4 regions of the Pseudoalteromonas sp. SWN166 genome follow, and region 4 is predicted to be linked to each of the others. Evidence: predicted binding sites of a transcription regulator. Region 4 holds the regulator's gene; each other region holds the start of a gene.

Region 1 (5,346 bases), on a different contig from region 4:
TGTAAATAGTTACGAGGTATTCACTAAATAGTCACTAAATCACTTTTAATATTTCGATGCTTATAATTACTAACAACCAGAATACACGCGCCTGATTTAATCTATTAATTATTACGGGCACATCTTCGGGTGTAGGTAGTCTATCAGCACCAATACGCATTTTATTAAAGCGAGTACCAAAGTAAACCGCAGGCCCGCCTAGTTGCACGCCAAGTGATGCAGAGCATGTACTGAGTAGCCACCCAGTATTCGTTTGATAAAAGTGCCTGCCATAATGCTTTGTGTAATGCATGCTTTGCTTACTTGCTCTACTTGCTGCAATAGTTAAAGCAAGCAAGCGCATTGGAATATATTCAATAATAAATAGGAAAATTTTAAGTGGTTTTAAAAAGTGACTATTAGGAAAAACATCATTACGCCATGCCTGTTGTATTAAGGTAAGTAAGCGGTAGGCGAGGGCTGCAATAGGGCCAAATGCTAAAAATATAAATATGACTACGAAATAATATCGAGCAGTGCGTAGTATTAAACTCTCTATTAATGCTTTGATAATGCCTGAGGATGAAAGTCTATTAACTTCACGAGCAAGTAGCGGCTTTAGCAATTCGCGTGCAGTCGACTTTTGATTTTGTTTAGTGAGCTTTGCAATACGGAGCGCTTTTTTATCAACACTTTTGCTTTCAAGGCATAAATATAAAATAAGGCCTGCGAGCAACTCTGGGTAAAAAGCAAACTCGAGCAGTAACACTACAATAATGAGAATAACACTTAAAATAAGCGTGCTTGCGAGTATAGCTGCTAAATATTGATAACTTTTAGGTTTTTTGCTTTTGTATATGCGTTTGCCAATAGCACTAAAAACAGCATTTAACGCTGTATTGGGGTGATACCAGCTAACAAGAGGAATAAAGCGCTCAGCAAGGAGCGCTACTATAAAGGCAATAAAGTCCAAGTGGTTTTGAACAATATTGCTAAGCATTTACAAAGACACTGCAGTTAGCTTTTCTAAAAGTGCGACAACCATTTTAGATGAGTTAATTGATGCTGTTTCTAGGTATTCTTCAAATGATTGCGGTGATTCTTTACCTGCAATATCAGACATTGAGCGAATTACAACAAATGGTGTGTTAAGCGTAAAACACGTTTGCGCTATTGAAGCACCTTCCATTTCAACGGCAAGCATTGTAGGAAAATCGCTACGTGCTTTATCAATACGTACAGGGTCACACATGAATGTGTCGCCAGTACAAATTAAACCAACAAGTGTTTTAACATCACTGATTTGTTCGATTGTTTGTTGTGCTGCTTCAACTAATTTAGGGTGAGCTGCAAAGCCTGCTGGCATTTGTGGTACTTGGCCAATTTCGTAGCCAAAAGCAGTAACATCTACATCGTGATGACGTACTTCTGACGAAATTACTACGTCGCCAACACTTAGTGATGGATCGAATCCACCGGCAGAACCAGTGTTAATTACGCAATCAGGTTTAAAGTTATCAATAAGCAAGGTAGTTGCAATCGTTGATGCTACTTTACCAATACCAGATTGAACAAGTGTCACTGTGTTACCAGCTAATTCGCCAGTATAAAAAGTAAAACCTGCTTTAGTTAAAATTTGTGGATTTTGCATAGCTTCACGTAAAATTTTAACTTCTGGCTCCATTGCGCCAATAATACCAACATTCATAATGTTTAATTCCTGAGTTTGAATCATTTGATTATACGTGAAGTTAGCAATAAAAAACAAAAAAGCGAGCTTGTTTATGAGCTCGCTTTAAATACTTTTAGGAGAGTATTTAATTCAGTTTTTAAATTTCAGCTAAGGCGGTGGTTTGCGCTTTAGCTTGTGACGGTGAAAGTACCGCAGGTTTTTGAGATCTATTACGAACAGGGCGCTGCGTTTGTGTTGTAGCAGGCTTACCTATTTTAAACATAATTGCGTCGCGTACTTCTGAAGGACGGTAGCCCGATTTAACTTTCATACGAATATGTGGAATACCAGCAGACTCTAATGCACCGTTTACAAACCAGTCGCGTTGAGCTTTATGGCCGTCTTTGTTGGCATTGTTAACTAGGTCAACAGCGGCAACAATAGTCATTTTTTCTTTGTCGATTAATACAAAGTCGAGTTGTTTATTTTTAGCTTTAGCTAAAGCAGCTCGCTTGGACTTAACCGATAGGCCTTGTTTACAATCAATCACGTCAATTAACTTAACGCGACTAACAACTTTATATTGATCGCCAACAGCACGTTCTAGAAGATTTAAAAAAGCGCCTTCAACCTGCGTAAAAACAGTTTGCTTGCGGGTAAAAGGATACGGATTTCCGCCATCGTCATTAAATTTTGACGCAACAACAGAGGCCCCGACAACTAACACTAGGATTAATAATAAAGCGAATTCCATACGGTAACTCCATAACAACAAATTGACACTGCTTAAACAAAGCAATTTACGTGCCTAAAAAGTATGGGTTATAAAATAATTACCGACTGATTTTACAAGTAATAGCTACACAGCGATTAAGCTTTGTAGCCTCCTTTAATACCCTTTACCGCAATAGCTACAGCGTCATGAGCATGGAGTGATTCATAATGGTTTATTTGCAGCCAATAATCGCTGTAAGCGTCTGCTTCTAACAATGCTTTAATTTTACGTGCAGCATCTTCACAAAACATCAGGTTTTGACCATTCAAACGGGCAAATTCTTGCTCATCTTCACGCTTAACTGCCGCTTGTACTGGTGTTTTTAGCTCAGCTTCAAGGGTATTAATTAGCGTCACAACGTCAAATTCTTGAATATTGCTATCAAGTTTTACTTTTACGTTGGCAATAGAGCGCTGCGAGTGAGGTGTCGCTACAATGCCTTGTGTAGTGCCTAGCCATTCGTGCACATCTTTTTGGCTTAAGGTTTCTTGGTTAAACTTTTCGTTAAACGCATTTTGTATAAGCTGGCGCGCAAGTGCTGCAGAGCAAGGGCACGTTGAAGAATAGGTAACATCTACCGTTAGCTCATAACTAATAACGTTATTTTCAATTGTGCTAGTTAGTAAAACAGGGTAGCTTTTCCAACCTGCTTTGCCACTTAATAATGATTTACGGCGTAGCGGTAATTCAAATTTAAATTCAATTTGTGCTTTATCGCTCAGCCCTTCGTGGCTCGTTATAAAAGTATCGAGTGCTTGCGCTATTGTTTGCGGATTGACTTGCTGCTCGGTTGAAAGCAGATCAAGTGCCAAAAATAAGCGCGACATATGAATGCCTTTCGCATCTTCTTTATGCAAATTTACAAATGCACGCGCTTTAGCATTAACTGTAACTGGTGATAAGTCTCGTGACTCAAAAATAAATGGCAGTTCTATTTCGCCCATGCCCACCCAGTCTAATTTACCTGTTTGTAAAGCGGGTGCAGTGTCTGCTATATCTGGCATATTGGTTTGCATGTGCGCTACTCATATTTTGGAGATAATAAAGCGGGGCATTTTACACTAAATAATTTATTGCTGAAATGATGAGTTGAGGAGAGAAGCAAAATCAAACATGAAAAATTCTGTTTTTATCGCACAACATGAATATAGGAAGAAGAAAAATGCTAAAATCTGGGGAAATGGTATGTTTATACATGCGCATTGCCTTCTTTATATTTAAGCACACAGCTAAGAGATAAAATTACGTATGACCGATTATTCTTTGAGCCCTTGGGCTCGGGTACTTTCCAGCTCAATAACGCGATTTGGTGAATTTAAAACCGCAGCTATTTGTTACACCTTATTTTTAACGGTATCTCTTATTTTATCGAGCATGTTTTATTATGTTGCGATTGGTGAATTAAACCTTGTTGATATTTTGGCTGTGGTGTTTTTTACTGCTGTGGTTTCCCCTTTAATTATAAGTGTATTGCTTAATTCAATTCGCCAATTAGATGCCTCGTATGCTTATTTAGATAGCGCAACCAAACAAGAAAAGCTTTTAAATCAAACCTTAAAAGATAATATTAGTCGTTTAAATATTGAAATCGATGAACGTAAAATGGCGTTTCATGCCAAGCACCGCGCTATTGAAGAACTACGACGAGAAATTGCTGAGCGTAAAAAAACACAACAAGAACTTGCTCAACAAAGTATGTTGCAACGCTCAATAGTTGATTCATCTCCTGATTTATTTTATTACCGCGATAACAACGGTGTATTTGCCGGTTGTAATAAAATGTTTGAAGAAGTAATGGGGAAATCAAGCAGCGAACTCATTGGCAAAACGGTTGAGCAAATATTTCCGAGTCATTTTTTAGCTGAAGTTTTAGCAACCGATAAAGAAGTAGAGCAAAGCCATAAAGCGCTGACTATAGATGTAGGCTATGAAGTGGACGGTGAAACACGTTGGTTTGAGCTTCGTAAATTACCTTTTATAAATGATGACGGTGACTACATTGGTTTACTGGGTTTTGGTCGTGATATTACTAGCCGTAAAGAAGCGGCTCAAGCACTTGAAACTGCCTACAAAGATAAAGGTAAGTTTATTGCCACGCTGAGCCATGAGCTGCGTACTCCGCTTAATGGTATTGTTGGTTTAACACGAATGCTGCTTGATACCGATTTAAACAAACAGCAGCGTAGTTGGGGTAATACTATTTTTTCGAGCGCTGAAACACTCGGTAATATTTTTAACGATATTATTGATTTAGATAAAATAGACAGAGATCAGCTCGATATAGCGACCAACTCTATTAATGTGTCAGACTTTATAAACGATGTTGTTAACTTTGCAGGCCTAATAGCAGAGCAAAAAGAACTTGAGTTTGATATTAAGCGCAATGGCATGCTTGATATTTATGCACAGCTCGATCCGACTCGTTTACGCCAAGTTGTTTGGAACTTAATTAACAATGCCGTTAAGTTTACTCAGCAAGGCAAAGTAACACTCGAATGTAGCCGAGAAAATCGTGTAGAGGGTCCATGGTTAGTTATTAAAGTGTCGGATACCGGTCAAGGTATTCCACCAGAGCAGCTTGCGCATATATTTGATATGTATTACAAAGCGCCGGATTTAAAAGGTACTAATGCCATAGGCTCGGGTATTGGTTTAGCTGTAACTAAGGCACTTGTAAGTGCAATGAAAGGGATAATTACAGTAAATAGTACTGAAGGCGAAGGCAGCTGCTTTACAGTGCAAATACCACTTAGTTTATGTGTTGCACCAACAGAGCAAAGTTATGTTGGCCGTGGTTTGTATATTCTACTAGTGGAAGATGTGCCGCTTAATGCCGAGATTGCTACAAACTTATTAGAGCAACGCGGCCATGAAGTGTTATGGGCTGAAACGGGTGAGGATGCACTCTCGTTTGTCGAAA
Region 2 (5,346 bases), on a different contig from region 4:
CCAGTAAGTTCGAGCACTTTTGAATTAACCCAAATGGCATGGCCATCAACCCGCGAAAGTACCACTGGTCGATCGTTTACTACTTTGTCTAGATCTTTAGCTGTAGGGAAGCGTGTATCAGCCCAAAGTTCTTGGTTCCAACCACGTCCTATAATCCAGCCTTGTTTTTTATCGGCAAATATTTTTAGTTTATTTGTTACTTCATCAACTGATTTTGCACCGCGTACATCAAGTTGCGATAAGTTATCTCCTAGGCCAATAACGTGCCCATGGGCATCAATTAAGCCAGGTAATAAGGTATTACCGTGTGCATCAATTAGTTTAGCGTCTGGGTAACTATCTTTAAGTGTATCGCTACCTAGCTTTACTACTTTGCCATTTTTAATAACGAGGGTAGTGAATTGCTGTACTTCACCTTGGTATAAAGGGGTATAACCATTCGCGTTATAAATTACTTTTGTCTGTGCGATAGCATAGCTAGAGCCAGCAAATAAGCTGGCTAGTATGAGCGGTTTGAGTACTTTTCTGAGATACATAGTTACTTAATTTTTATTGTTAATTTACTTACATTAACAAACTTAATTTTATAATACCAATGAATTGATAGAGCCTGATTCTAAGGTTTTTCTCTATATTAACTGTTTACAAAATAGGTAATTGATGTGATTATTTAGTATGTAAAACAATCAATAAAGCATAAGGAAACGCTATGAAAGCCCTCTATTTATTACTCCCATTAACTTCATTACTTGCGGCATGTGGATCGACACCTACTGCAGATAAAAGTGTAGAAAAGCTAAACCATACTGATGTATCAAATGCTGAAATACGCAATTATATAGATTTATCAAGTGTTGAGCTGCGCGATAGGGTGAAAGACTATTGGAGTATTTTTACAAAAGTTGAATCACGATACCCAGTAGAGGCAGCAAAAAAAGGCTTAGCGGGCTGTGTAGAGTTAATGACTATTATTAATTCTGAGGGTAAGGCGCAGGGGTATAAAGTAATTTCCTCATATCCTAAAGGGTTATTTGATGAAGCCGCAGCGAGATCTTTAAGTGCATGGGCTTGGCTACCTACTGCCGTAAATGTAGCTAAACAACCTGTTCTTACGCATATCAGAATTGATTTCATGATTGATTCAATACCTGTAGGTAAAAAATATCTAAAAAATTGTCCGGCTGGTGAAACATTTTTAGTAACAGGGGAAATAAAAAAAATCTCCTACTGATGAAACATTTCAAGTAACGAGAAAAATTACAAGGTTTGAAAAAAAGTACTTATTTACCTCACTCTAAAGTTACTTTAAGTGTGTGTAACGTTTTAGATCGAACCTTTATAAAATCTGATGAGTATGAGTATGAGTATGAGTATGAGTATGAGTTTAATACGAATATTACAAATAACTAAATAAGCATCAAGAATAAGGAAATACTATGAAAGCTCTCTATTTATTACTCCCGTTGAGCATATTGCTAACAGCATGTAGCTCAACATCTGATAAACAAGCAAACGAAGAGATGCCGAGTTTTATTGATTTATCAAGTCCCGAACTTCGAAGTAAAACTGGTGAGTATTGGAATATTGCTAAAAGGGTCGAACCACGATACCCGTTGGAAGCCGCAAAAAAAAGCATTTCAGGTTGTGTTGAGTTAGCAATGGTAATTAATTCACAAGGTGAAGCCCAAGGGTATAAGGTTATCTCGTCTTACCCTGAGGGCGTGTTTGATAATAATGCGGCAGCTGCTGTGGGTTTATGGCGCTGGAAAGCGACAGCTGAAAATACGAGTAAGCAACCTATTTTAACTTATCTTAAAATGGATTTTATGTTAAGCCCAAAACCTACCGATGCAAAATATTTGGCGCATTGTTCTAAAAATAAAGCCTGAACGTAATTAATATAAATATAATAAGCTAGGTGTTTTGCCTAGCTTTAGTATTATTTGCTAGCGTATAAGCTGTATTCACTTAGCGTTAGCTTACCGTCTTTGTCTTGATCGTAGCTTGAAAACCGAGACCAAAGAGCGGGATCTACTGCTGTTTCTGCGCGTGTTAAAAAACCATCCTGGTTTCTATCAAGTTTTTCAAATTGCTCTGCAACATTGTTGCTTGCAGCAAAGCCTAATGTGCTAAAAATACTAAACGCAAAAAGCGTTATATAGCTTGTTTTTTTCATGAAAAATACTCAGTAGAGGTTATTAGTAAGGTAATTTTTAAATTCGATTAACGAAATTTGGTTATCTTGATTTTTATCCCATTTTACAAATGTGTTTAAAAGTTGTGGTTGGGGATCAAGTTCGTCATGTGTCAGATAGCCACTTTTGTCATTATCAAGGTGATCAAAGCGTTGCTTTACATCAAGTGCAGCGGCATCAAAACTTAATAGCATTAAAATGCTTATAACTAGAGAAAGTATCTTCATGGCGTTCCTTCCAAAAGATGTATTAAAATTTTGTGGCTGAAATAAGAGGAAAAAGCACTTGCCGTAATTTAACTCCCAACATTAAATCCTTTTACACACTCCCTCAGGGATTATGGCAAATGCTTTTAATTCCAGTCTACCTATAACAAGCTTAAGTAAAGCTTAATCAGTAATTACTCATTAGGGTCTGTTGATCTTTGCGGATTAAAATTTGTTCAAACTAGGGGCTATTTAATCGCGGCGCGAGATTTGTAACCTAGTGGGCTAAGTAAAAACCGAGCAACAAAGAGTAAGTAGCCCCTAGGAAGAACCCTTTGGGCAGCGCCTGTTTGGCATTAATGCTACGTTATCGCCCATTTATGGGGAATAACCACACTGCATAGGCTCTGCCTTGCCTAAATACCAAACAGACTGCTGCAAATTTAACCTTGAAAGATCAACAGGCCCTAAGGTTTAAAGCCTTCAAATTCTTTTTTTGAGATTTTTTCATCACCGTCTTCATCTAAGTCGGCAAACTGTCTCATTACTTCCTTGTCTTCCTTTGCTTCTACAATTGATATTTGCCCGTCCATGTCTTTATCTAAGTGGGCAAAACGCACGTTTGTTGGCGATGCAATTACGGTGGCACTAATTGCTAAAAACATTAATGAAAAAGCGGCTATAAGTTGTTTCATAATCACGTTCCTTATTAAATGAGTTTATTGAATAAATTTTTTGAATTCATCTAGCGACAATTGCCCATCTTGATTGGTATCAATTTGAGAAAAATTCTCGTGTAAAACAGCATCTTCACCTGCTTCGGCTTCACTTAATGTGCCGTTACTGTCTTTATCAAGCTCGTTAAAAGTCGCGTGAACGTCCATTGCGTGTGCATTAGCGCCTAAAAAGCCTAAAGCCAGTAATGATGAAATTACTAAAATGCGTTTGTTCATAATTATTTCCTTATTGATTAAAGTTATTACTCCTATTACAAAAATCGCGCCAATAATAATTGTTGTTATTTTTCAAGTGGTTATTGTTTTCACTTCAAGGGCGTGAGAAATTTTTACGGGGTTTATTGTAATTTTTGTGTGCCTTTTGCAACATTATTTGGTGATGTTGATGAGAGGTATTTAAAATCAGTAACTTACGTTGTCTCTGTTTGGCGACACGCTATTTTGTTAGTGTTAGTTGTTAATCGTATTAAATATAATTGCTGGTTCAGCTAGTGTATAAGGTAAGCACTTAATAATAGAGCGCTTAACTTAAAAGGACGAAACGCAATGCCAGCAACCATAGCTAAAAAATACCAAGCAATGCTTAACTGGCGGCCTAATTTAATTGGGCAATTTGCAATGAGTATGCTGCTTTCGTTACTCCCCCTTTCTATAGTGGTAATTGTGTTTTTAAATGCCCTTAATAAGCAGTTAGCGGTTACTCAAAGTATTGTAAGTAACAACTACCAAGTTACGAAATCGTTTAATACTTTAAAGCAAGAACTCAACAGCCTTGAGCGTGCCACTAGGCAAAACTGGGTGTTAAAAAGTGAATCACTCGATAAACTAATTATTGATAAATGGCAGTCATCCCTGCAAAGTATCGATGAGCTTAAATTTGTAAACACGAATAAAGATTATACTCACCAATGGCAGCGCTTATATACCACTTTACAAACCGCGCATGCGGAGCTTGTTGAGCAAAAACAACAACAAGCTGAGTTGTTTGTGCCAGTGAGCGATTTAATTGCTGAACTTACTTTATGGCTACGTGATAAAAACGAAGCGCAAATTACCAATAACCAAAATGAGCTGACAAGCTTACAAGCCTCATTTATAAACTGGCTGGTGGCACTTATTCCACTTACTTTAATTGTAGGTGGTGGTTTTTTATGGCGCATAAGTGGGCGACTAAAAGGGTTAACTACGGTTATTGATAAGCTAGGGCAGGGGCATTGGCAGCAAAAAATATCAGTTAAGGGGTCAGCTGAGCTAGTTGAGTTAGGAGAAAAACTTCATTGGGTGCAAGAGCAACTACATATGCTTGAGCAGCAAAAAGATACTTTTTTACGCCATGTAACACACGAGCTTAAAACGCCGCTTGCTTCAATGGTCGAAGGCACTGATTTACTAACTGATGAAATAGTAGGCCCAATTACAGGTGAGCAAAAAGCAGTGCTTGAGCTCATTAGCCAATCTATGGTGCGCCTTCGTACAATGATTGACAGCTTACTGAGTTATAATGCGATTCGTACCAGTAAAGACAGCCTAAGCGAAGTTGAATTTAGCCTTCTTATTAATAAAATTAATAGTCATTTTGAGCATCGTTTAAGTGCGCGTGAGCAGGCTCTAAAATGGCAAAATAACTTACCGAATAAACCACTTGCTTTACCTAGTGAGCTTATTGAGATGATTTTAATTCAGCTTATTTCAAATGGCTTAAAATTTTCAGAAGATAAGCAAATCGTTACTATTAATTTAGCACTTGAGCAAAATCAACTTTGCATTGCTGTACTTGATAAAGGGTGCGGTATTAAAGAGCAAGAAAAAACCCAAATTTTCAGCGCGTTTTATCAAGGTAAACACAGTAAAAATGTTACGCTGCAAGGCAGTGGGCTGGGCTTAACTATTGTAAAAGAATCTGTTGAACAGTTAAGAGGAACACTTACTGTTGAGCATAACGAGCCACATGGTTGCCGGTTTTCAATTAAAATTCCCATAACAAAAAATCTAGGAGTTAATTAACATGCGCTTGCGTTTAATCGCTATTTTAAGTGTGCTCAGTAGCAGCATGGTTATATCAGGTTGTGAAATTAATAATGGGCAAGAAGAGCGTGTGTCAATTACACCTGCACCTGTGGTCGATACTAAAATAAAAAACGACAAAAACAGTAAACCTAGTCCAAAACCCAGACCAAAAATTGAACCTAGTTATCCTCCAGCAGATCA
Region 3 (5,346 bases), on a different contig from region 4:
TACGATGTCTTTAAGGTGGCGTTTACTAACAGGCTTATCTGCAACAAAAATAGCTGCTTCAATGATCTCAACTAGTTGTTCATCACTAATTCGCCGACCCGCCATACACACTCTTAACAAATAAAAATACACAGCCATCTATTATGACAGAACAACACCAAACTAGGAAAATATATCTATCAAATAACTAAATTTAAAACACAAAAAAGCCAGTGCCTAGCACTGGCTTTAATCTTACTTACTAAAATGGTAACTATTAGTTACTTTTAAAAGCTTCTAATGCATCATCTTCAGCTACTGCGTTACCGTATTTTTTAATGTAACCCATAAACTCGCTTTTACTGATGCGCTTATCTTGGTTTTTATCCATGTAACCAAAATGATTTGAAATATCATCATCGTTACCTTCAACTACCGAGATATAGCCATTGCTGTCGTTATCTAGACTTGCAAAGCTGCTTTCAATTTTATCGAATTTAGCAATTTCAGCTTTAAATGCCGACTCACTTACTTCAGAATCAGTGGCTACTTTGCCATTATTAAGCTTCATATAAGTGTTAAATTCTTTGCGGCTAATTTCGTTATCCATATTGGTATCAATATTTGAAAAATGGCCCCAAATGCTATCGTCATCAGCTTCAACTTTTGAGATGTAGCCATCGCTATCATTATCTAAACTTGCAAAGTCACTGTCTATTCTTTCAAGACCTTGATTAGATGAACAAGCCGCTAAGCTTAATGATGCTAAAATAGTGGCTGCTAATGTTAACTTTTTCATAAGACGTATCCTTCGTAATTAATTAAATGTCACTTTAACTAATACAAATCCAATGCCAATAATAGTTAACTTATAATAATCAATAACTTAATCTCGATCGGTATATTTATTAAACACTTTCAATAAGTTAAGCTTGCAAGCTTTGCAAACACCCTTGTAATTTTTGCAAAAAAATATCCGGTAAAAACCAGATATCTCAATTTTAGTTATATAGTTAAGCTAATAATTAGATTGCTGCGTTTTGATAGCGTTTAACAAACTCAGTAACGTTTTGACCATTACATTTTAATGAGTTTAGGTTACCAATTTTTTGACGAACCGGTGCTAAGCCTTGTTTTAAAGCCGTCATACATAATTGAGTTTCTTGTTGAGCGTCTTTAGCAAACACTTCTATTTTTTCAGCAGATGCTGTGCTTCGCGTCGTTTTTTTAGCTATATCGCGAATATCTTCGCCATTACATAAAATGCTTTTAGAAAAACGAGACAAGTAAACACCGTGCTGGGCAGCTTCTTTACGAGCAGCACTAAAGCCTTCATTTGCGCTTAGTACACATAACTTAGATTCAATTTTGTTATCTTGACTGAAGTAAGTATTGCTTTGTGCAGACGCAGTTGCAGATACTAATAAGGCAGTAGCTAAAAGTAGTTGTGTTTTCATGAGAGATCCTATTTGAACGAGCTAAACAAGTGAATTTCGCGCATTATATATTCAATAAAAATGAGTTCAATTGAATTTTTTATTTATTTAATAAATTAATAATGCATTTACAATGTTTAAACTTTAGCCACCAATTGATCAACATTTGTGCAGCTATTATCTCAATTCAGTCATGTTATGTACGCGTATTTACTGATACAATTTGAGCCATTAAATAGAACCAATTTTAAGGTAAATTTTATGAAAGTGATTTCTTTCAATATCAATGGTCTGCGTGCTCGTCTTCATCAATTACAAGCAATTATCGACAAACATCAACCAGACGTTATTGGCTTGCAAGAGATTAAAGTTCATGACGAAGCGTTCCCTTTAGAAGATGTACAAAAAATGGGATATCACGTCTACTTTCATGGTCAAAAAGCACATTATGGCGTAGCTATGTTATGCAAAAAGGAGCCTAAATCGGTATTAAAAGGCTTTGCCACCGATACAGATGAATCTCAAAAACGCATGATAAGCGTCACTGTTGAGCAAGATAACGGTCGAGATTTAACAGTAATGAACGGCTATTTTCCACAAGGTGATAATATTAATCACGAAACTAAATTCCCTTATAAACGTCAATTTTACAAAGATTTAATGACCCACCTTGAAACCAACCACACACCCGATCAGGACGTAATAGTTATGGGCGATATAAACATATCACCTACTGACTTAGATATTGGTATTGGCGACGTAAATGCAAAACGTTGGTTAAAAACAGGTAAATGTTCTTTCCAACCGGTAGAGCGTGAATGGCTTGCAACATTACTTAATTGGGGCTTTAAAGACACCTTTAGAGAGCAAAACCCTGAAACAGACGACCAATACTCGTGGTTTGACTACCGCTCAAAAGGGTTTGTAGATAACCGTGGACTTCGTATTGACGTTGTTCTTGCAACTAATGAACTTGCTGCACGCTGTATAGATACTGGTATTGATTATGAACTTCGCGGTATTGAAAAACCGTCAGATCATGCCCCAATATGGTCAACATTTAAGTAATTACGATGCTCAGCATAACAATACAGGGACTACTTTGGTCCCTTGTAATTATCATTGCTATTTTAAGCTTTGATAAAAAAACATATAAATCGCTTTATAGCACATCAGCTCAACAAACGGGTGTGCTTGCGTGTGCGTTAGTGTTTGCAGTGCTTTGGCGAATAAAGGCAGGCATTTTAACGGGCCTTGATTTACACATACTAGGTGTTACTGCCGCTACATTAATTTTAGGCTGGCGATTAACGATTTTAAGTAGCCTACTTGCCACAGCCTTACTCGCTGTATTTGGCCAAATTGAAGTTGAGCTATTACCTGTTCAACTGCTTATTGGTGCGTTTATTCCTATTTTATTAAGCTACCTTGGCTTTATAATTAGTTACCAATATTTGCCTCGTCATTTTTTTGTTTATATATTTGTTTGCGCGTTTATAACCGCAGGATTTATAGCCTGTATAAAAATAGGCATAGGTGCTTTATTTTATTTGGCTATAGGGCAATATAATTGGCAAGAACTTGCAGATAACTACGTTTACTTAAGTGCTATTATTTGGTTTCCTGAAGCTATGCTCAATGGCATGGCTATAACAATTATGATCATTTATCGCCCTCATTGGGTAAAAACTTTTTACGATAAGGACTACCTAGACTCATGAGTCTTGAATATCAATGCCCGCTGTGTAACCTAGCACTTTTAAAAGCTGATTCAACGCTTCGCTGTGCTAACAACCACAGCTTTGATTTTGCCAAAGAAGGCTACGTTAATTTACTGCCTGTGCAGCAAAAAAACTCAAAACAACCGGGTGACTCACTTGAAATGGTACAAGCAAGACGCGCATTTTTAGAGCGTGGTTATTATCGTTTTTTACAGCAAAGCCTTAGTGATATAGTGAGTAATATAAGTGCAAACACTGTTATTGACTTAGGATGCGGTGAAGGGTTTTATACCCAAGCAATAGCGAGTAAAACAAACGCTATTGTATACGGTGTTGATATTTCAAAATCTGCAGTTAAGTATGCTGCAAAGCGCTACCCTAATTGCCAATTTAGTGTGGCATCAATCAGCCAAGCGCCCTTTAAAAACCAATTTGCTGATGTACTTGTAAGTGTATTTGCACCTTTGTTTGAAGAAGAACTTGAACGTCTTGCAAATCAAAACGCAACATTAGTGGTTGCAAGCCCTGGCCCTTGTCATTTAAAAGAATTGAAATCGTATATATATTCAGAAGTAAACGAACATACTGAAATTACGACTCCAAATGGATTTCAAAAATCAGAACAGATTCTTCTAACAGAGCAAGTAATGCTTGGCTTTGCTGATATTAAAAACTTAATAATGATGACGCCATTCGCGTGGAAATTTAGACCCGAGCACTGGGCAGCACTCGAAGAAAAAGGTGAGCACACTGTCACCTTATCGTTTTACATAACTCAATTTACTAAAACTGCTCTTTAGTAAACGCCTTATCCATTTTATCAAACATATCTTTAAGTAAATTAGCAAGCTCCATGTAACGGGGCTTGTTTTCACTTAACTGCATCTGATATCCATTAGCTACCATTTTAGTATAAAGCTCGTTATACCATTTGTGCATAGCGGGCTCTAAAGGCGTTTGTGCTCGCTTACCTAACCAAAATAAACCTTGTAACGGCAATGATATAAAAAATAATGCGCTCGCTATGGCTTGTGGTAAAAAATCAGGCCCCAAGTAATTTAGCTGAAAAAACAAAGTAAACATGGCTAAAATTGGCATTACTGTAATAGCCAGATCAGTTGCTCTAATTACTCTAAACTCTAAAAATAAAGGCGCAAGCTCTTTGCGCATTGGCCATTTTTTACCATACAAACGGCCAGTTTGTAGTTGTGACATCACACTTTTTTGCATCATGACTCCTCACAGATACTGCTTTTAAATACAATACAAATACGAGCTATACCTAAAGTGTAACACAAAATGAAGGAGTTACACTGTCTGCGCTAAAGAGCTTAAATTTACTATTAAATAGCATACAGTTCTAACTAAAACCCACTAATTAAGGTAAAGTATTTAACATTACGTTAACTGCTTTGCATTTGATCACTCAATTGTTTTTGCTTTATTTAATACCGTAAGTGTAACTATTACGTATTAATGTTCACTTACTAAATTTGTTTATGGAAATTGAATTTATGCCAACAAGCTCTCCTAAGTCACAACACGTTTTAGTGCTAAATAGCGGCAGCTCTAGCTTAAAGTTTGCCATTATAGATCCAAATAATGGTCACGAGGTTATCTCTGGTTTGGCTGAGCGCTTGGGAAGCGAAGCACCTTCAATAAAATATAAATATAATGGGGCTAAGACCGCTATTAATTTGAAAGCTAACGAAGCTCACGCTGAGGCAATCAATACCCTAGTGGCATTAATTAAATCATATAAATTAGATAAGCATTTGATAGCGGTAGGTCACCGTGTTGTTCACGGTGGTGAACATTTTATACAATCAATACTTATCGACGAAGATGTTATTTCGGGAATTACACAAGCTGCTACACTTGCTCCACTGCACGGGCATGCTAATTTATTAGGTATTTCATCTGCAAAAAAATCGTTTAAAGGATTACCCCAAGTCGCGGTATTTGACACCGCGTTTCATCAAACTATGGATGAAGTCGCTTATCTTTATGCTCTTCCTTATAAGTTATATACCGACTTTGGCGTAAGGCGTTATGGTTTTCATGGTACAAGCCACTGCTATGTTGCAGGTCAAGCCGCTCAGCTATTAAATCAATCCCTTGAAGAAAGTAATTTTATTAGTGCTCATTTAGGTAATGGCTGCTCTGTATGTGCAATAAAAAATGGTAAAAGTGTTGATACAAGTATGGGC
Region 4 (5,346 bases):
ATCGCGCTAACAACGTCTTTGTAAACGGTGTCAGGCAGGCTACGTAATACTTCACCTAAGTCATCATGGCCCATATCTTCGGTTGCGGCTGCAATGTGCTTAGGTTCCATTTGGGCAATAATGCCTAAACGTACATCTTCTGATAGTTCTTCAAGAACATCACCTTGTACATCGGGATCAACCAACTGCCAAAGTAGTCGGCGAATTTTATGCGGTGATGACTCTAATAGTAGTGCGGTATCACAAGGAGCTGTTTTTGCGAGCATGCGCCTAACTTGAACAAATTGACCACTATTAAGTGACTTAGTCACCTGCTTTAGTTGTTGTAGTGGGTAATCTTGTTCAAAAGCTTCAGGCATTGGCGTCCTTTATAAATTTTTATATTACTTTATGAGGGGAGGTGAGTTAACTGGCGTCACTAACCATATTTATTTTATATATCTGTTTTAGTTGAGGCATTAGTAATGCGAGTGTTGTTTTTATAAAACAGATTACTCTTGTTCATTAAAGCGTTGTGCTATCAATTCTCCAACAGCATGTAAAGCTTGCTCAGAATCAGGGCCTTTACATACAACTTTAACTTCTTTGCCTTGGCTACTTTCAAGTAACATGAGTGCAAGTACGCTATCGCCTGCGGCTTCTTTGTCATCTTGAAATAATGTAATTGTAGCATCAAACTGCACTGCCAATTGGGCAAGTACGGTGGCTGCTCTGGCGTGTAATCCTAATTTGTTTTTTATTAAAAAAGTGTCTTCACAATGCATAAGTTACTCTACCTAAGCTGAACAGGTGATTATTCAGCTATATTATTTTTCTTGTTCGCGATGGCGAATTTTTACATTGGGGTGTGTCATTGCAAAACTTTCACCAATAGTTTGCGCTAAATATACAGAGCGATGTTGACCGCCCGTACACCCAATGGCAATGGTCAAATAACTGCGGTTATTTCTCTCTAAGTGCGGCAACCACGTTTGTACAAATGTTTGAATTTGCCATGTGAACTTTTGCACAATACTATGACTAGCCAAATAATCTTTAACAGGTTGATCTAACCCATTTAAAGGCTTTAATTCAGGCTCCCAATGAGGGTTTGGTAAAAAGCGTGCATCAAATACATAGTCTGCTTCTTTTGGGATACCGTGTTTAAAACCAAACGATTCAAACGTGACAATAAGTTGCTTATCTTTTTTACCTAAAATCTTTTCACGAATAGATTCAGCGAGTTGATGAACGCTTAAGTCAGTCGTGTCTATCATAAAGTCGGCGCGGGTGATTAATACATCAAGTAATTCTTTTTCTTTTTTGATGGCTAAATCCAGAGGCAGTGAATCTATTGATAATGGGTGTAATCTGCGTGTTTCAGAAAAGCGTTTGATCAATGTTTGATCGTCGCTGTCTAAATAAAATAATGTAGGTTTTGCAAAATCAGGTAGGTATTCAAGAATATCGTTAAATTCTTCCTGCTCTTTAGGAATGTTTCGAACATCAATGCTGACAGCAATTCTATCGTAGCTATCAGATACACTGCGCACTAATGAAGGCAGTAGGTTTACTGGAATATTATCTACGCAATAATAACCTAAATCTTCTACAACGCGTAAAGCAACCGATTTCCCAGAACCAGAACGGCCACTTATGATAATTAACTCCATTTATCACCCTTTAATAAAACTACGATTGATCAACAATAACTTGGTAAAGTTCAGCATCTGATTTTGCACTACGTAACTGCTTACAAAAATCTTTGTTATTGAGTCTATCAGCAATGGTAGCTAGAGTCTTTAAGTGCTGCTGGTTATCTCCATCTGGTACGATGAGTGCGACGAAAATATCAACAGGGCGGTTATCTATAGCATCAAAATTTATTGGCGTTTCGCTAACGAGCACTAAAGCCAAAGGCTCTTCTGCACCGCTCATTCTTCCGTGAGGAATCGCAATGCCACGCCCTATACCTGTACTACCCAATTTCTCTCTACTCATTAAAGCAGTTAGAATGTCTTGTTGCGGTAGGTATGGAAGTTTAGCGTGAGCAAGTTCGCTAATGAACTCTAAAATCCTTTTTTTGCTATTAAAAAGGACCGCAGCTTTGCTGCAGTCCTGGCATATAAGTGAGCTTAATTTCATCATATTAGTGTCGAGCAAGCTTCTCTTTGTGTTTAATTACTTGGCGATCTAGCTTGTCGATCAACGAGTCAATGGCGGCATACATATCTTGATGTTCTGTAGAGGCAAAGAGTTCGGCGCCACTTACGTGTATTGTCGCTTCTGCTTTTTGATTTAGTTTTTCTACATCAAGAATGACATGAACATTATTAATATGATCAGAGTGTCTTTCTAGCTTCGCAAATTTAGTATTAATATAGTCTCTTAATGAATCGGTTAATTCTACGTGACGACCAGTTAAGTTTAGTTGCATAAGCATTACCCTCTTTGTTTAGCGTCTTAAATCAAGCTTTTACGTTGATTTGACGGTGGAATAGCCAGAGACTCGCGGTATTTTGCGATTGTACGTCTCGCTACTTTAATTCCTTGCTCAGCCAATATATCCGCTATTTTGCTATCACTCAATGGTTTTGCTGAGTTTTCTGCTGCGATTAATTTTCGGATAAGCGCACGTATTGCTGTAGATGAGCATTCACCTCCATTTTCGGTGCTTACATGGCTTGAGAAAAAGTATTTAAGCTCAAATATACCACGGGGTGTGTGCATATATTTTTGAGTTGTTACGCGCGAAATTGTTGATTCGTGCATTTCTACCATTTCAGCAACATCATTTAAGACCATTGGTTTCATGGCTTCAGGGCCGTGTTCAAAAAAGCCTTGTTGCTGCTTAACAATGCAATTAGTTACTTTTAATAGTGTGTCGTTTCTACTTTCTAAGCTTTTAATAAACCATTTAGCTTCTTGTAAATGTGAGCGAATAAACTGGCTGTCACCACTGGATTTTACAGTGCGAGACATTGCAGCGTATTGGCTATTAACACGAATTTTAGGCATGCTATCTGGGTTTAACTCAACAACCCAGCGGCCTTTAATTTTTTTAACTGACACATCAGGAATAACATACTCAGACTCTTCTCTTACAATAGTATCTGCAGGCTTAGGGCTAAGAGTATGTATTAATGTCATTACTTCTTTAAGCTCTTCTTCTTTGAGCTTAGTCTTCTTCATTAATGTACGATAGTCACGAGCTGCTAATAAATCAATATGCTCGGTTAAAATCATTTTCGTTTCATTAATGTAAGGTGTTTCTTTATCAAACTGGTTAAGTTGAATACATAAACACTCTTGTAAACTACGTGCAGCAATACCGACAGGATCAAACAGTTGGATGCGCTTTAATACTGCTTCAATTTCATCAAGTTCAACTTCGTTATCTTCTTCGTTTTCTTGATTAAAGCTTTCTAAAATTTCTTCGCAGCTTAGTGTTAAAATGCCTGAATCATCGACGGCTTCTACAATAGCAATAGCAATGGCTTCATCGGTAGGGCTAAATGGCGTTAGTTGTAATTGCCACATTAAATACTCATGAAGCGTTTCAGTAGAGGCGCCTTGGTATATTGATTCGTCTTCAGGCATTGGACCTGATGATGCTGCAGGGGCGGCACTCATGTACTCATCCCAACTAACATCCATAGCCATGTCGTCACTTAGCGTGTCTTTTGCAAGTGCTTCACCACTATCTTGTTCGTATTCGCTTGGAGCATCATCGGCAGATGCGCTAACAGTTATGTCATCTGTATCTGCTTTTTGCTCGTTTTTACCTGCAGCGTCTTCGGAATAGTCTGGTTCTTCAACCTCTAATAGCGGGTTGCTGTCGAGAGCTTCTTGTATTTCTTGCTGGAGATCCAATGTACTGAGTTGCAACAAACGAATAGCTTGTTGCAGCTGTGGAGTCATTGTAAGTTGCTGGCCCATGCGCAGCTGTAGTGATTGCCTCATGTATCTCTAACAATCCTTTTATGTTGTTATAATTAATACTAGCAGATGCTTAAAGACATGGCGTAAATGTTACAGCCTAAATTGCTCGCCTAAGTAAACATCGCGTACTGTTTTATCATTTAATACGTGTTCTGGAGTACCTGATGCAATCAGCTCCCCATGAGAAACAATGTAGGCTTTTTCACAAACATCAAGGGTTTCTCTTACGTTATGATCGGTAATCAATACACCAATCCCACGATTTTTGAGATGTTCTATTATTTTCTTTATATCTAATACCGAAATCGGGTCAACACCTGCAAATGGTTCATCCAATAATATAAATTTAGGATCGGCTGCCAGCGCACGTGCTATTTCCACGCGGCGACGTTCGCCACCCGATAATGCCATACCTTGGCTATCACGAATGTGTTGTATGCTAAATTCATCTAATAATTTATCGAGCGTGTCTTCTCGGGCTTGCTTATTTAACTCTTTGCGTGTTTCTAAAATTGCCATTAAGTTTTGATAAACAGTCAGTTTTCTAAAAATTGAAGACTCTTGTGGTAAGTAGCCAATGCCTAATCTAGCACGACTATGCATAGGTAAAAGAGTAATATCGTTATCATCGATAGAAATTTTACCTTTGTCGCTAGGTACAAGTCCCACAATCATATAAAACGTGGTGGTTTTACCTGCGCCGTTAGGGCCAAGTAAGCCAACAATACTGCCAGCTTTTACTTCAAGACCGACGTTTTTGACAACTTCACGGCCTTTATAGCTCTTTGCTAATAGTTCTGCTTTTAATGTACTCATGGTTGACCTTTATCGTCTTTTTTACTTTTTTTAGTTTCGATAGGCACTAAAATCGTGTGAACGCGGTCAGTTGAGTTTTCATCTTTTTCGGCACTGATTAACTGTTGTTCTATATCGTAGGTAATACTTTTAGCATTAATTTTTTGTCCTGCTTGCGATACTTGTGCATTACCAACAAGCGTTAAAAAACGTTTAGATACATCGTAACGAACTTCGTCTGCACTGGCGCTCATAGTTGTGCCATCTGATTGCTTCTCTTCAAAGCGAGCAGGGCTACCCGTGGCAATTAATAGTTGCTGGTTATCACCAAGTTCATCGCGCTTATGTACTTCGAGGCGGTCTGCTGTAATTCGGCGATTACCGTGAATAATCTCAACGTTTTTCTCAAAAATACCCACGTTAGCTTTTAATTGGCCTTCTTGCTTATCGGCGCTTATTGAAATTTGATTTGCAGCAGGTTGCGAGTTTTGTTCTGCAGCATTACTATTAAACGCTATTATAAGTGTAGGAATAATAAGTGATTTTAATATTTTATTGGTCATAGTATATGGTTCGCGTATGGTTAATTAGTTTTATCACTTCGGTTTTTAAGTCGGCTTCTAGGCCTTT

Evidence for each region. Region 4 encodes sigma-54, which starts transcription at its own class of promoters, with help from an activator protein. Its sites were predicted from a motif close to GTTGGCACGNNNNTNGNNT; they were not measured.
Region 1: I6F49_RS16650 (DUF2726 domain-containing protein) is a predicted target of sigma-54. The motif match lies at 2,445-2,463, and genes of this name have one in related genera.
Region 2: I6F49_RS09010 (EF-hand domain-containing protein) is a predicted target of sigma-54. The motif match lies at 3,390-3,408, and genes of this name have one in related genera.
Region 3: I6F49_RS07380 (EF-hand domain-containing protein) is a predicted target of sigma-54. The motif match lies at 820-838, and genes of this name have one in related genera.

The regions. Positions count from the first base shown of each region.
Region 1 covers NZ_JADYXB010000036.1:11,520-16,865, reverse strand. Annotated here, with positions in the region: gene I6F49_RS16660 (cobalamin biosynthesis protein CobD/CbiB) at 35-979, opposite strand; gene mtnN (5'-methylthioadenosine/S-adenosylhomocysteine nucleosidase) at 980-1,687, opposite strand; gene I6F49_RS16650 (DUF2726 domain-containing protein) at 1,809-2,405, opposite strand; gene folE2 (GTP cyclohydrolase FolE2) at 2,522-3,442, opposite strand; gene arcB (aerobic respiration two-component sensor histidine kinase ArcB) at 3,675-5,346, shown strand, end outside.
Region 2 covers NZ_JADYXB010000011.1:84,847-90,192, reverse strand. Annotated here, with positions in the region: gene I6F49_RS09040 (amidohydrolase) at 1-536, opposite strand, end outside; gene I6F49_RS09035 (energy transducer TonB) at 710-1,231, shown strand; gene I6F49_RS09030 (energy transducer TonB) at 1,437-1,889, shown strand; gene I6F49_RS09025 (EF-hand domain-containing protein) at 1,940-2,176, opposite strand; gene I6F49_RS09020 (EF-hand domain-containing protein) at 2,186-2,422, opposite strand; gene I6F49_RS09015 (hypothetical protein) at 2,869-3,096, opposite strand; gene I6F49_RS09010 (EF-hand domain-containing protein) at 3,121-3,354, opposite strand; gene I6F49_RS09005 (sensor histidine kinase) at 3,685-5,142, shown strand; gene I6F49_RS09000 (hypothetical protein) at 5,144-5,346, shown strand, end outside.
Region 3 covers NZ_JADYXB010000009.1:1,653-6,998, forward strand. Annotated here, with positions in the region: gene scpB (SMC-Scp complex subunit ScpB) at 1-105, opposite strand, end outside; gene I6F49_RS07380 (EF-hand domain-containing protein) at 257-778, opposite strand; gene I6F49_RS07385 (exonuclease III) at 1,005-1,436, opposite strand; gene xthA (exodeoxyribonuclease III) at 1,677-2,483, shown strand; gene I6F49_RS07395 (energy-coupling factor ABC transporter permease) at 2,489-3,136, shown strand; gene I6F49_RS07400 (putative RNA methyltransferase) at 3,133-3,936, shown strand; gene yfbV (terminus macrodomain insulation protein YfbV) at 3,920-4,366, opposite strand; gene I6F49_RS07410 (acetate kinase) at 4,651-5,346, shown strand, end outside.
Region 4 covers NZ_JADYXB010000008.1:120,408-125,753, reverse strand. Annotated here, with positions in the region: gene mgtE (magnesium transporter) at 1-359, opposite strand, end outside; gene I6F49_RS07175 (HPr family phosphocarrier protein) at 492-764, opposite strand; gene rapZ (RNase adapter RapZ) at 807-1,652, opposite strand; gene ptsN (PTS IIA-like nitrogen regulatory protein PtsN) at 1,672-2,124, opposite strand; gene hpf (ribosome hibernation promoting factor) at 2,129-2,416, opposite strand; gene I6F49_RS07155 (RNA polymerase factor sigma-54) at 2,443-3,942, opposite strand; gene lptB (LPS export ABC transporter ATP-binding protein) at 4,012-4,737, opposite strand; gene lptA (lipopolysaccharide transport periplasmic protein LptA) at 4,734-5,279, opposite strand; gene lptC (LPS export ABC transporter periplasmic protein LptC) at 5,269-5,346, opposite strand, start outside.